DNA from 2 places in the Pseudomonas imrae genome. Region 2 is predicted to be linked to the other one. Evidence: predicted binding sites of a transcription regulator. Region 2 holds the regulator's gene; the other holds the start of a gene.

Region 1 (5,277 bases), 1.3 Mb from region 2:
AGCTCGTTGCGCTCCAGAGTGCCGGATTGACGCAAGAGTTTGTCTACCAGGGTGGTTTTACCGTGGTCAACGTGGGCAATGATGGCGATGTTACGTAGATTTTCGATCACTTGTGTATCTCGATCAGAGGATTCGGTGTGCTGACAGGTCGTGGCAGCGATTAACAGTAGAGTCAGGCCTTGCCGTTACAGCTTGACGGCAGAGTCGGGGGGCCGGTGACGCAGGCCACAGGCAAACAGCCCCGGGCTCTTAGCTCGGTCGATAAACGCGCACATTGGCATGCCCCTCACTGAGCAAATGGTGGGCATGCAGGCGACTCATCACGCCTTTGTCGCAATACAGCAGGTACTGACGGCTGTTATCCAGTTCCTTAAAACGCGCGTTCAATGCATAGAACGGCAGCGTTTGTACGTCGATGCCGGCGATTTCCAGCGGCTCGTCGCAAGCCACATCCGGGTGACGGATGTCGATGACGATCTGACCCGCCAGGGCTTCGCCGACTTCTTCGATCTGTACATCCTGGCCCAGTTCATCGATCACCCGATCGATCGGCACCAGCTTGGCGTTCTCGAGCGCTCGCTCCAGAACCGCCATGTCGAATTCTTTCTCTTCATGCTCCACGCGATGGCGCTTGGCATGGGTCTTGGGGTTCACCGAGATGACCCCGCAGTACTCAGGCATGTGCTTGGCGAAATCAGCGGTGCCGATTTCGTTGGCCAGGTCGATGATGTCCTGCTTGTGACTGGCAATCAGCGGGCGCAACACCAGCTTCTCGGTCACGCAGTCGATCACCGACAGGTTCGGCAGCGTCTGGCTGGAAACCTGGGAGATCGCCTCACCCGTCACCAGCGCGTCGATCTGCAACCGGTCGGCAATTCTCGACGCAGCGCGCAACATCATACGCTTCAATACTACGCCCATATGACCGTTATCGACTTTTCCGAGAATTTCTCCCAGAACTTCCTCAAACGGTACGCTGACAAACAGCACGCGCTGGGAGCTACCGTACTTTTTCCAGATGTAATGCGCGACTTCCATCACGCCCAATTCGTGTGCACGCCCGCCCAGGTTAAAGAAGCAGAAGTGGCTCATCAGCCCGCGACGCATGATCTGGTAGGCCGCCACCGTGGAATCGAAACCGCCGGACATGAGTACCAGGGTCTGTTCCAGGGCGCCCAGCGGGTAGCCGCCGATGCTGTTGTGCTGGCTGTGAATGACAAACAACCGTTGGTCGCGAATTTCCATGCGCACTTCAATTTGCGGCGCTTTCAGGGAAATTCCGGCGGCCCCGCACTCGCGACGCAGCTTGCTGCCGACGTATTTTTCGACATCCATGGAGCTGAACGGATGCTTGCCGGCGCGCTTGCAACGCACAGAAAAAATCTTCCCGGCAAGCTCGCTGCCAAAGTGCAGCCGGCACTTTTCGGTGATGTCGTCGAAGTCGCCCAGCGGGTACTCATCGACCTGCAGAAAGTGCGCGATGCCCGGCATGCAGCTCAGGCGCTCGGTCAACTCCTTCAAGGCCTTGGGGTCGGTCACGCGGGTTTCCAGCTCGAGGTTGTCCCACACGCCATTCACCACCACAGCCGGGTCCAGATCGCGAAGCACGGCACGGATGTTCTTGGCCAATTGACGGATGAAACGCATCCGTACCGGTCGGCTCTTGATGGTGATCTCGGGGAAGACTTTAACGATTAATTTCATGGAAACAGCGCGCGCAGAGCCTGCCGAAAAAGGGGGGCGCGGATTATAGCGGAAATCGCTCAAGGTTTGACCAGTTAATATACAAACGGTACCAGTCGCACTAAAACGGTGCGTTAACATGCTTTTGCGCCACATTGCAGTGCGCGCTTTGCTTCGTTTTAACGGTTTGCACCTTTATAGGGGCGATTTTGAGGCAAAAAGGCCATGTTGGCGCACTGGCATGCAATTTGCTCTCTTGTGAGGCAGGTTGCCATGGCGGACTATCCGCGCCGGCATCACCCACATTCCAAGGGCTACTCCACTACCCAAGCCCGAAGCCACCCGGAGGACACTATGTCGAAGTCGGTTCAACTCATCAAAGATCATGACGTTAAATGGATTGATCTGCGCTTCACGGACACCAAAGGCACTCAGCACCACGTGACCATGCCGGCTCGCGACGCGCTGGATGACGCCTTCTTCGAAGAAGGCAAAATGTTCGACGGTTCCTCCATTGCTGGCTGGAAAGGCATCGAAGCTTCCGACATGATCCTGCTGCCGGACGACACCACCGCCGTACTCGATCCATTCACCGAAGAGCCGACCCTGATTTTGGTCTGCGACGTGATCGAACCTTCGACCATGCAAGGCTACGATCGCGATCCACGTGCAATCGCCAAGCGTGCCGAGGAATACCTGAAGTCCACCGGGATCGGCGATACCGTGTTCGTAGGCCCGGAGCCCGAGTTCTTCATCTTCGACCAAGTGAAATTCAAGTCCGATATCTCTGGCTCGATGTTCAAAATCTTCTCCGACCAGGGTTCGTGGATGTCCGACCAGGACGTGGAAGGTGGCAACCATGGCCACCGTCCAGGCGTCAAAGGCGGTTACTTCCCGGTTCCGCCGTTCGACCACGACCACGAAATCCGTACCTCCATGTGCAACGCCATGGAAGAAATGGGCCTGGTCATCGAAGTTCACCACCACGAAGTGGCAACTGCCGGCCAGAACGAAATCGGTGTGAAATTCAACACTCTGGTAGCCAAGGCTGACGAAGTCCAGACACTGAAGTACTGCGTCCACAACGTGGCTGTAGCCTATGGCCGCACCGCGACCTTCATGCCGAAGCCACTGTACGGCGATAACGGTTCGGGTATGCACGTTCACCTGTCCATCGCCAAAGATGGCAAGAACACCTTCGCTGGCGAAGGTTATGCCGGCCTGTCCGACACCGCCCTGTACTTCATCGGCGGCATCATCAAGCACGGCAAGGCCCTGAACGGTTTCACCAACCCGTCGACCAACTCCTACAAGCGTCTGGTCCCAGGTTTCGAAGCTCCAGTGATGCTGGCCTACTCGGCTCGCAACCGTTCGGCCTCGATCCGTATTCCTTACGTGTCCAGCCCGCGCGCTCGCCGTATCGAAGCTCGCTTCCCGGATCCGGCAGCCAACCCGTACCTGGGCTTCGCTGCCCTGCTGATGGCTGGCCTGGACGGCATCCAGAACAAGATCCACCCAGGCGACGCCGCCGACAAGAACTTGTACGACCTGCCGCCTGAAGAGGCCAAGGAAATCCCACAAGTGTGCGGCAGCCTGAAAGAAGCCCTGGAAGAACTCGACAAGGGCCGTGCGTTCCTGACCAAAGGCGGCGTGTTCAGCGACGACTTTATCGATGCCTACATCGCCCTGAAAAGCGAAGAAGAGATCAAGGTCCGCACCTTCGTACACCCACTGGAATACGAGCTGTACTACAGCTGCTGATCCGGTAACGCTGCGGATGTAGCGTGATGAAAAAGACCTCCTTCGGAGGTCTTTTTTTTTGCGCCAAGTTTAGTCCACTGGTAATGACGCCACTCCAGACCTGCAAACCCCACAAGGAGATCTCCATTGAAATATAGATTTGCATTCGCCCTGCTGCTTGTCAGCGCCAGTGCCAGCGCCGCGCCGCCTGCCCTTGAGCCGCTGCTCAACAGCATCGCAGAACGCCTGGCCATTGCCGATCAGGTGGCCCTGAGCAAATGGGACAGTCACAAACCCGTGGAAGACAAGAAACGCGAGCAAGAGGTAATCGCCAACGTCATCGCCCAGGCATCAAGTTACAAACTCGACCCTGCCGCCGCCGAGCAGTTTTTCTCGGCACAAATCGAGGCGAACAAACTGGTGCAGTACACCCACCTCTCCGACTGGCAGTTCCAGGGCAAAGCGCCCGACGACCCGCGCCCCGACCTAGTGAAGAAGATTCGCCCGCAACTGGACCTGCTGCAAAAACGCCTGCTGCAGCAATTGGCCGACTTTTCCCCCCAGCGCACCAACCCAGACTGCCCACGATGGCTGGCCCAGGCGGTGCATTCGCAGCTCAATGATCCATTGCGCCAACTTGCGATGATCCGCGCCACCGCCGAATTGTGTACGCGGCCTACTTGATTTGAAGTCTCGTCCTGCATCCTCCCCATATCGGTAGACATAGCCTGACAAGTCATTTACCGATCAGGATGGAACCATGGACACCCTCAAATGCATGATTGCAACAGCTCTGGGCTTGTCGTTGCTTGGCTGCGGCACCCAGCCTAAGAATGCGGCACCCATCGAGAAGGAGGTCTTGCTTGAACGCAGCGAGTCATGGGATGGCGCGCCCTACAAAGCCTACCCCGCCGGTCCGCCGCAGCTCACGCTGATACGCCTCAAGATCCCTGCGCATACTCAGTTGCCATGGCACACCCACCCGATGCCGAACGCCGCTTACATCGTATCGGGAGAGTTGACCGTTGAAACCCGCAAGAGCGGGGCGACTCGCACCTTGAGACAAGGGCAGACCCTGGCCGAGATGGTGGGCACCGAACATCGCGGCATCACCGCAGAGACACCGGTTGAGCTCCTGGTATTTTACGCGGGCAGTACGGGCATGCCGCTGTCCGAGCAACGCTGATAAAGCGTCTATCGCGGATCGTTTCCACCACGCATTGAAAACGATCCGCTCACCACTTCTTGAACGCCCCTCACAAAATCGCACTATATTGGTGCGATAGACTGCACCCTGTTTAACGATCAACCCATTTTGGTTCGAGATATCCCGAAAAAGCTGGCTTTACGCCATAGTTTCGCGCCGTTCCCGCTTATTTCAGGGCTTTTACGCTTCTTTTCGGAGCCTTGGTTTGGTTTTTGCATTTTCCTTGTATCAGCGTGCGCCTCAAGCCCGCGCCTTGCTCCAAAAGAGGTCCTAATGACCATCAACGACGCACTGCACCGCTTGCTACTCGACAACCTGACCACCGCGACCATTCTGCTCAATGACCAATTACGCCTTGAGTACATGAACCCAGCGGCGGAAATGCTGCTGGCCATTAGTGGTCAGCGCAGTCATGGACAATTCATCAGCGAACTGTTCACCGAGTCCGCCGAAGCCTTGAGTTCGTTGCGCCAGGCCGTGGAGCAGGCCCATCCGTTCACCAAGCGCGAAGCGATGCTTACTGCGCTTACCGGCCAGACCCTGACCGTCGACTACGCTGTCACGCCGATCCTGAGCAACGGCGCCACCCTGCTGCTGCTGGAGGTACACCCCCGCGACCGCCTGCTGCGCATCACCAAGGAAGAGGC
Region 2 (5,277 bases):
GCCGAAGCCCTGAAGATCATGGAAGACCACAGGATCGGTGCCCTGGTAGTGGTCGACAACGATGATCGAGCGATCGGCGCCCTCAACCTTGGCGATCTGCTTCGCGCAGGAGTGATGTAAATGAGCACCGATCTGTTGCAACGAGGCAAGGCCATCAAACTGGCAATTTTCGATGTTGACGGCGTACTGACCGACGGACGCCTGTACTTTCTCGAAGATGGCAGCGAGTTCAAGACATTCAATACCCTCGACGGTCAGGGCATCAAGATGCTGATGGCCTCTGGCGTGCAAACGGCAATCATCAGCGGCAGAAAAACGCCGGTTGTGGAACGCCGCGCACAAAATCTGGGGATTCCTTACCTCTATCAGGGCCGCGAGGATAAACTGGTGGTTCTGGATGAGCTTCTTGGCAAACTGAACCTAAGCTATGAGCAAGTCGCTTATCTGGGTGATGACTTGCCTGACCTGCCGGTGATCCGCCGTGTCGGCCTGGGCATGGCCGTAGCCAATGCCGCAGTATTTGTGCGCGAACACGCCCATGGCATTACCCAGGCCCGCGGCGGCGAAGGCGCCGCCCGCGAGTTCTGCGAGCTGATCCTGCGCGCACAGGGCAGCCTTGAAGCGGCCCACGCCGCCTACCTATAGAGCTATCTATGCTGAGTAAAAAGATTCGCAACTTTTTGATATTCGGGACCATCGCCGCTCTGTTCCTGGCAGTGGGCTACTGGAATATCAGCCCGGAGCGCTTCCTCGACCAGCCTGTTGCGCGGGTCGACGGGGGCGCCATCGACTATTACGCCACCAACGCCTACAGCGTGCAGTTCCTGCCCGATGGCAAGGTGCAATACGAGATGACTTCGGACAAGGTCGAACACCTGAAGGCCACGGAGGTCACATTGCTGACCAACCCAGACCTGAATCTGTATCGCGGCACTGAATATCCTTGGCACGTCACCAGCAAGCGCGGCGAAGTCAATCCGGACGGCACCGAAGTGGAATTGATCGACTCCGTACGCATTGCCCGCACCGATGCCGAGAATCGCCAGACCGTGATCACCAGCAGTCGCATGACCGTATTCCCCCAGAAGCAATATGCGCAGACCGAGCAAAACGTTAGAATCGACGGAGCTGGCGGTGTATCGACTGGCAAGGGAATGAAAGCGTATTTGAAAGAAAGCAGGATACACCTGCTATCGAACGTAAGAGGACAGTATGAGGCTCGTTAAAACCCTCCCTATTTTGCTCGGCCTGGGCGCAGCACTGGGAAGCGTGAGCGCCTGGGCCCTGCCGAACGATAGCCAGCAACCGATCCACATCTCGGCTGACGATGCGCAACTGGATGACAAGCAAGGCATCGCGACCTACACCGGTGGCGTGATCATCACCCAGGGCTCGATGAAGATCACCGGTAACAAGGTGACGCTTACCCGCACTGCCAATGGCGATATCGACGTCGTGACCTCGGTGGGCAACCTGGCTTATTTCGAGCAGAAGCAATCGGCAACCGACGCCGGCCCGATGAAAGGCTATGGCAAGACAATCCAGTACCATGCCCAGCAAAACCGCATTGTACTGATTGACCAAGCCAAGGTCCTGAGCACCGACGGTAACTCCACGGAGGGTGAAAAAATCACCTATGACACCGTGAAACAGGTCGCCAACGCTGGTCGCGCCAATGGCAGCAACGTCACTACGCCACGTCCACGCATCGACATGGTTATCCAGCCGAAGAAGAAGGCCCAGTAATGGCAACCCTGAAAGCCCAGCATCTGGCCAAGGCCTATAAAAGCCGTCAGGTCGTGCGCGACGTCAGCCTGTCGATCGACAGCGGCCAGATCGTCGGCCTGCTTGGCCCCAACGGTGCAGGCAAGACTACCTGCTTCTACATGATTGTTGGCCTGGTCCAGGCGGATCAGGGGCGTGTATTGATCGACGACCTGGATGTCAGCCACCAGCCCATGCACGGTCGCGCCCGCGCCGGTATCGGCTATCTCCCTCAGGAGGCGTCGATCTTCCGCAAACTGTCAGTCTCAGACAACATCATGGCAATCCTTGAAACTCGCAAGGAACTGGATCGCGACGGCCGCCGCAAAGAGCTGGAAAGCCTGCTGCAGGAATTCCACATCAACCATATTCGCGACAACCTCGGCATGAGCTTGTCCGGCGGCGAACGTCGCCGCGTGGAGATCGCCCGCGCCTTGGCCACTGCACCGAAATTCATCTTGCTGGATGAACCTTTTGCCGGTGTGGACCCAATCTCGGTGGGCGATATCAAGCAGATCATCCATCACCTCAAGGCCAAGGGCATTGGAGTATTGATCACTGACCACAACGTGCGCGAAACCCTGGATATCTGCGAAACCGCTTATATCGTGAACGATGGCCAACTGATTGCCGAAGGTGACGCCGCCACTATCCTGGCCAACGAACTGGTCAAGGAAGTTTACCTGGGCCATGAGTTCCGCCTGTAAACACCATGGTGTCATGGCTCAGCGCCAGAGAGCGCGCAAGTCAATAAAAACCTCATAGTTTTTATTGTTACCGCGCTCTAGGCAAAGCCACCGATATCAGGCATATAATTTGCTTATGTTTGGCGCTCACGCGCCCTGTCGTGGATGGCGCACTGCGCCGGCGAATAAGGTGTTAAGCCCCTGCCATGAAACCATCGCTAGTCCTGAGAATGGGCCAGCAGCTGACGATGACACCGCAGCTGCAACAAGCCATCCGCCTGCTCCAATTGTCGACCCTGGACCTGCAACAGGAAATCCAGGAGGCCCTGGAGTCCAATCCGATGCTCGAACGCCAGGAAGAAGGCGACGACTTCGATAACGCCGACCCCCTGGCCGACAACATCGAGCAAAAACCCAACACCGACGTGCAGGAACCCTCCTATCAGGAAACCGCCCCGACGGTGGATAACCTCGAAGAAGGCGAATGGAACGAGCGTATTCCCAATGAACTCCCGGTGGACACAGCCTGGGAAGATGTCTACCAGACCAGCGCCAGCAGCCTGCCCAGCAACGACGATGATGAGTGGGACTTCACCACCCGCACCTCTGTCGGCGAGAGCCTGCAGAGTCATTTGCTGTGGCAACTGAACCTGGCACCGATGTCAGACACCGATCGCCTGATCGCCGTAACCCTGATCGACTGCATCAATAACCAGGGCTACCTGGACGAAACCCTTGTAGAGATTCTTGAGGCTTTCGACCCGGAACTTGACATCGAACTGGACGAAATCGAAGCCGTCCTGCACCGCATCCAACAATTTGAACCGGCCGGCATCGGCGCCCGCAACCTCAGCGAATGCCTGTTGTTGCAGTTGCGTCAGTTGCCTGCCAAGACGCCGTGGCTGACAGAAGCGCAGCGATTGGTCACCGACTATATCGACTTGCTGGGCGGCCGCGATTACAGCCAATTGATGCGCCGCATGAAGCTCAAGGAAGACGACCTGCGCCAGATCATCGAACTGGTACAAAGCCTCAACCCTCGCCCTGGCTCGCAGATCGAGTCGAGCGAGGCGGAGTATGTCGTTCCGGATGTAATCGTGCGCAAGGACAACGAACGCTGGCTGGTAGAGCTCAACCAGGAGTCAGTGCCACGCCTGCGAGTCAACCCACAATACGCCGGCTTCGTCCGCAGGGCAGACACCAGCGCCGATAACACGTTCATGCGCAATCAGTTGCAAGAGGCCCGCTGGTTCATCAAGAGCCTGCAAAGTCGCAACGAGACCTTGATGAAAGTGGCCACACAGATCGTCGAGCACCAGCGTGGCTTCCTGGAATACGGCGATGAGGCGATGAAGCCGCTGGTCCTGCACGACATTGCCGAAGCGGTAGGCATGCACGAGTCGACTATTTCCCGAGTGACCACACAGAAATTCATGCATACCCCACGGGGTATCTATGAGCTGAAGTACTTTTTTTCCAGCCACGTCAGCACCTCCGAAGGCGGCGAATGCTCGTCCACAGCGATCCGCGCGATCATCAAAAAACTGGTTGCCGCGGAAAATCAGAAAAAGCCGTTGAGTGACAGCAAGATCGCTGGTTTACTGGAGGCACAAGGCATTCAGGTCGCCCGTAGAACCGTCGCCAAATACCGCGAGTCCCTTGGAATCGCGCCGTCCAGCGAGCGTAAACGGTTGATGTGACGGGTGGGCCACAGCGTTCCAGTGGCAGGCATTTGCCTGCCGCTTTATGCACTGGCAACGAAGGAGAAGCTGTATGCAAGTCAACATCAGTGGACACCAGCTGGAAGTCACCAAACCCCTACGTGAATACACCGAGAGCAAGCTGAACAAGCTTGCGGGGCATTTTGACAAGATCACCAACGTGCAAGTCATCATGGAGGTCGATAAGCTCAAGCAGAAAATCGAGGCCACCTTGCACGTACCGAACGCCAAACTCGTCGCCAACGCGGAACATGAAGACATGTACGCGGCAATTGACTCGCTGTACGACAAGCTGGACCGCCAACTCATAAAGCATAAGGAAAAGAATCTGCACCTGATGCAAGGTACAGGTCGTTAACTCTCCCCCCATGATCCGACTTGAAACCATCCTGACCCCCGGCCGTTCGCTCGTGAACGCGCCGGGCGGCAGTAAAAAGAAAGCCCTCGAACAGATTGCCAACCTGATCGGTCGCGAAGTGCCCGAGCTGGAGATGCAAGATGTCTACGAGGCCCTGATCGCCCGTGAAAAACTTGGCTCAACCGGTTTTGGCAACGGCATCGCAATCCCTCATTGCCGACTTAAAAGCTGCGAGCAGCCCGTCAGCGCCCTGCTGCACCTGGACGCCCCAATCGACTTCGACGCCATTGACGGTGAGCCGGTAGACCTGTTGTTCGTTCTGCTGGTCCCGGAAGCGGCCACCGATGCACACCTGGAACTACTCCGGCAGATCGCCAGCATGCTCGACCGCAAGGATGTACGCGACAAATTGCGCAGCGCCAAAAGCAATGAGGCGCTCTATCAGGTTGTCCTGGATGAACAAAGCGGGCAGTAATCATGCGTTTGATCATCGTCAGTGGCCGTTCCGGCTCGGGCAAAAGCACCGCCCTTAATGTCCTCGAGGACAACGGCTTCTACTGTATCGACAACCTGCCGGCCGGCTTGCTGCCTGAGTTGGCCGAGCGTGCATTGATCCACACGGAACTGGCGCAGCCGCTGGTGGCGGTGTCCATCGACGCTCGCAACCTGCCCAGCCATCTCACACGCTTCCCGCAGCTACTGGAAGAGGTGCGCAGCAAGCACATTCATTGTGATGTGCTGTACCTGG

Evidence for each region. Region 2 encodes sigma-54, which starts transcription at its own class of promoters, with help from an activator protein. Its sites were predicted from a motif close to ANTGGCATNNANNTTGCTNT; they were not measured.
Region 1: the regulator sigma-54 is predicted to act here: its motif matches at 1,919-1,938, upstream of glnA (type I glutamate--ammonia ligase).

Annotation. Positions count from the first base shown of each region.
Region 1 is NZ_CP110853.2:382,858-388,134, reverse strand. Features, by position in the region: gene typA (translational GTPase TypA) at 1-110, opposite strand, end outside; gene thiI (tRNA uracil 4-sulfurtransferase ThiI) at 250-1,704, opposite strand; gene glnA (type I glutamate--ammonia ligase) at 2,038-3,444, shown strand; gene OQ460_RS01745 (chorismate mutase) at 3,571-4,107, shown strand; gene OQ460_RS01740 (cupin domain-containing protein) at 4,184-4,609, shown strand; gene glnL (nitrogen regulation protein NR(II)) at 4,904-5,277, shown strand, end outside.
Region 2 is NZ_CP110853.2:4,481,007-4,486,283, forward strand. Features, by position in the region: gene OQ460_RS20300 (KpsF/GutQ family sugar-phosphate isomerase) at 1-120, shown strand, start outside; gene OQ460_RS20305 (KdsC family phosphatase) at 121-645, shown strand; gene lptC (LPS export ABC transporter periplasmic protein LptC) at 654-1,226, shown strand; gene lptA (lipopolysaccharide transport periplasmic protein LptA) at 1,213-1,746, shown strand; gene lptB (LPS export ABC transporter ATP-binding protein) at 1,746-2,471, shown strand; gene OQ460_RS20325 (RNA polymerase factor sigma-54) at 2,657-4,150, shown strand; gene hpf (ribosome hibernation-promoting factor, HPF/YfiA family) at 4,224-4,529, shown strand; gene ptsN (PTS IIA-like nitrogen regulatory protein PtsN) at 4,540-5,004, shown strand; gene rapZ (RNase adapter RapZ) at 5,007-5,277, shown strand, end outside.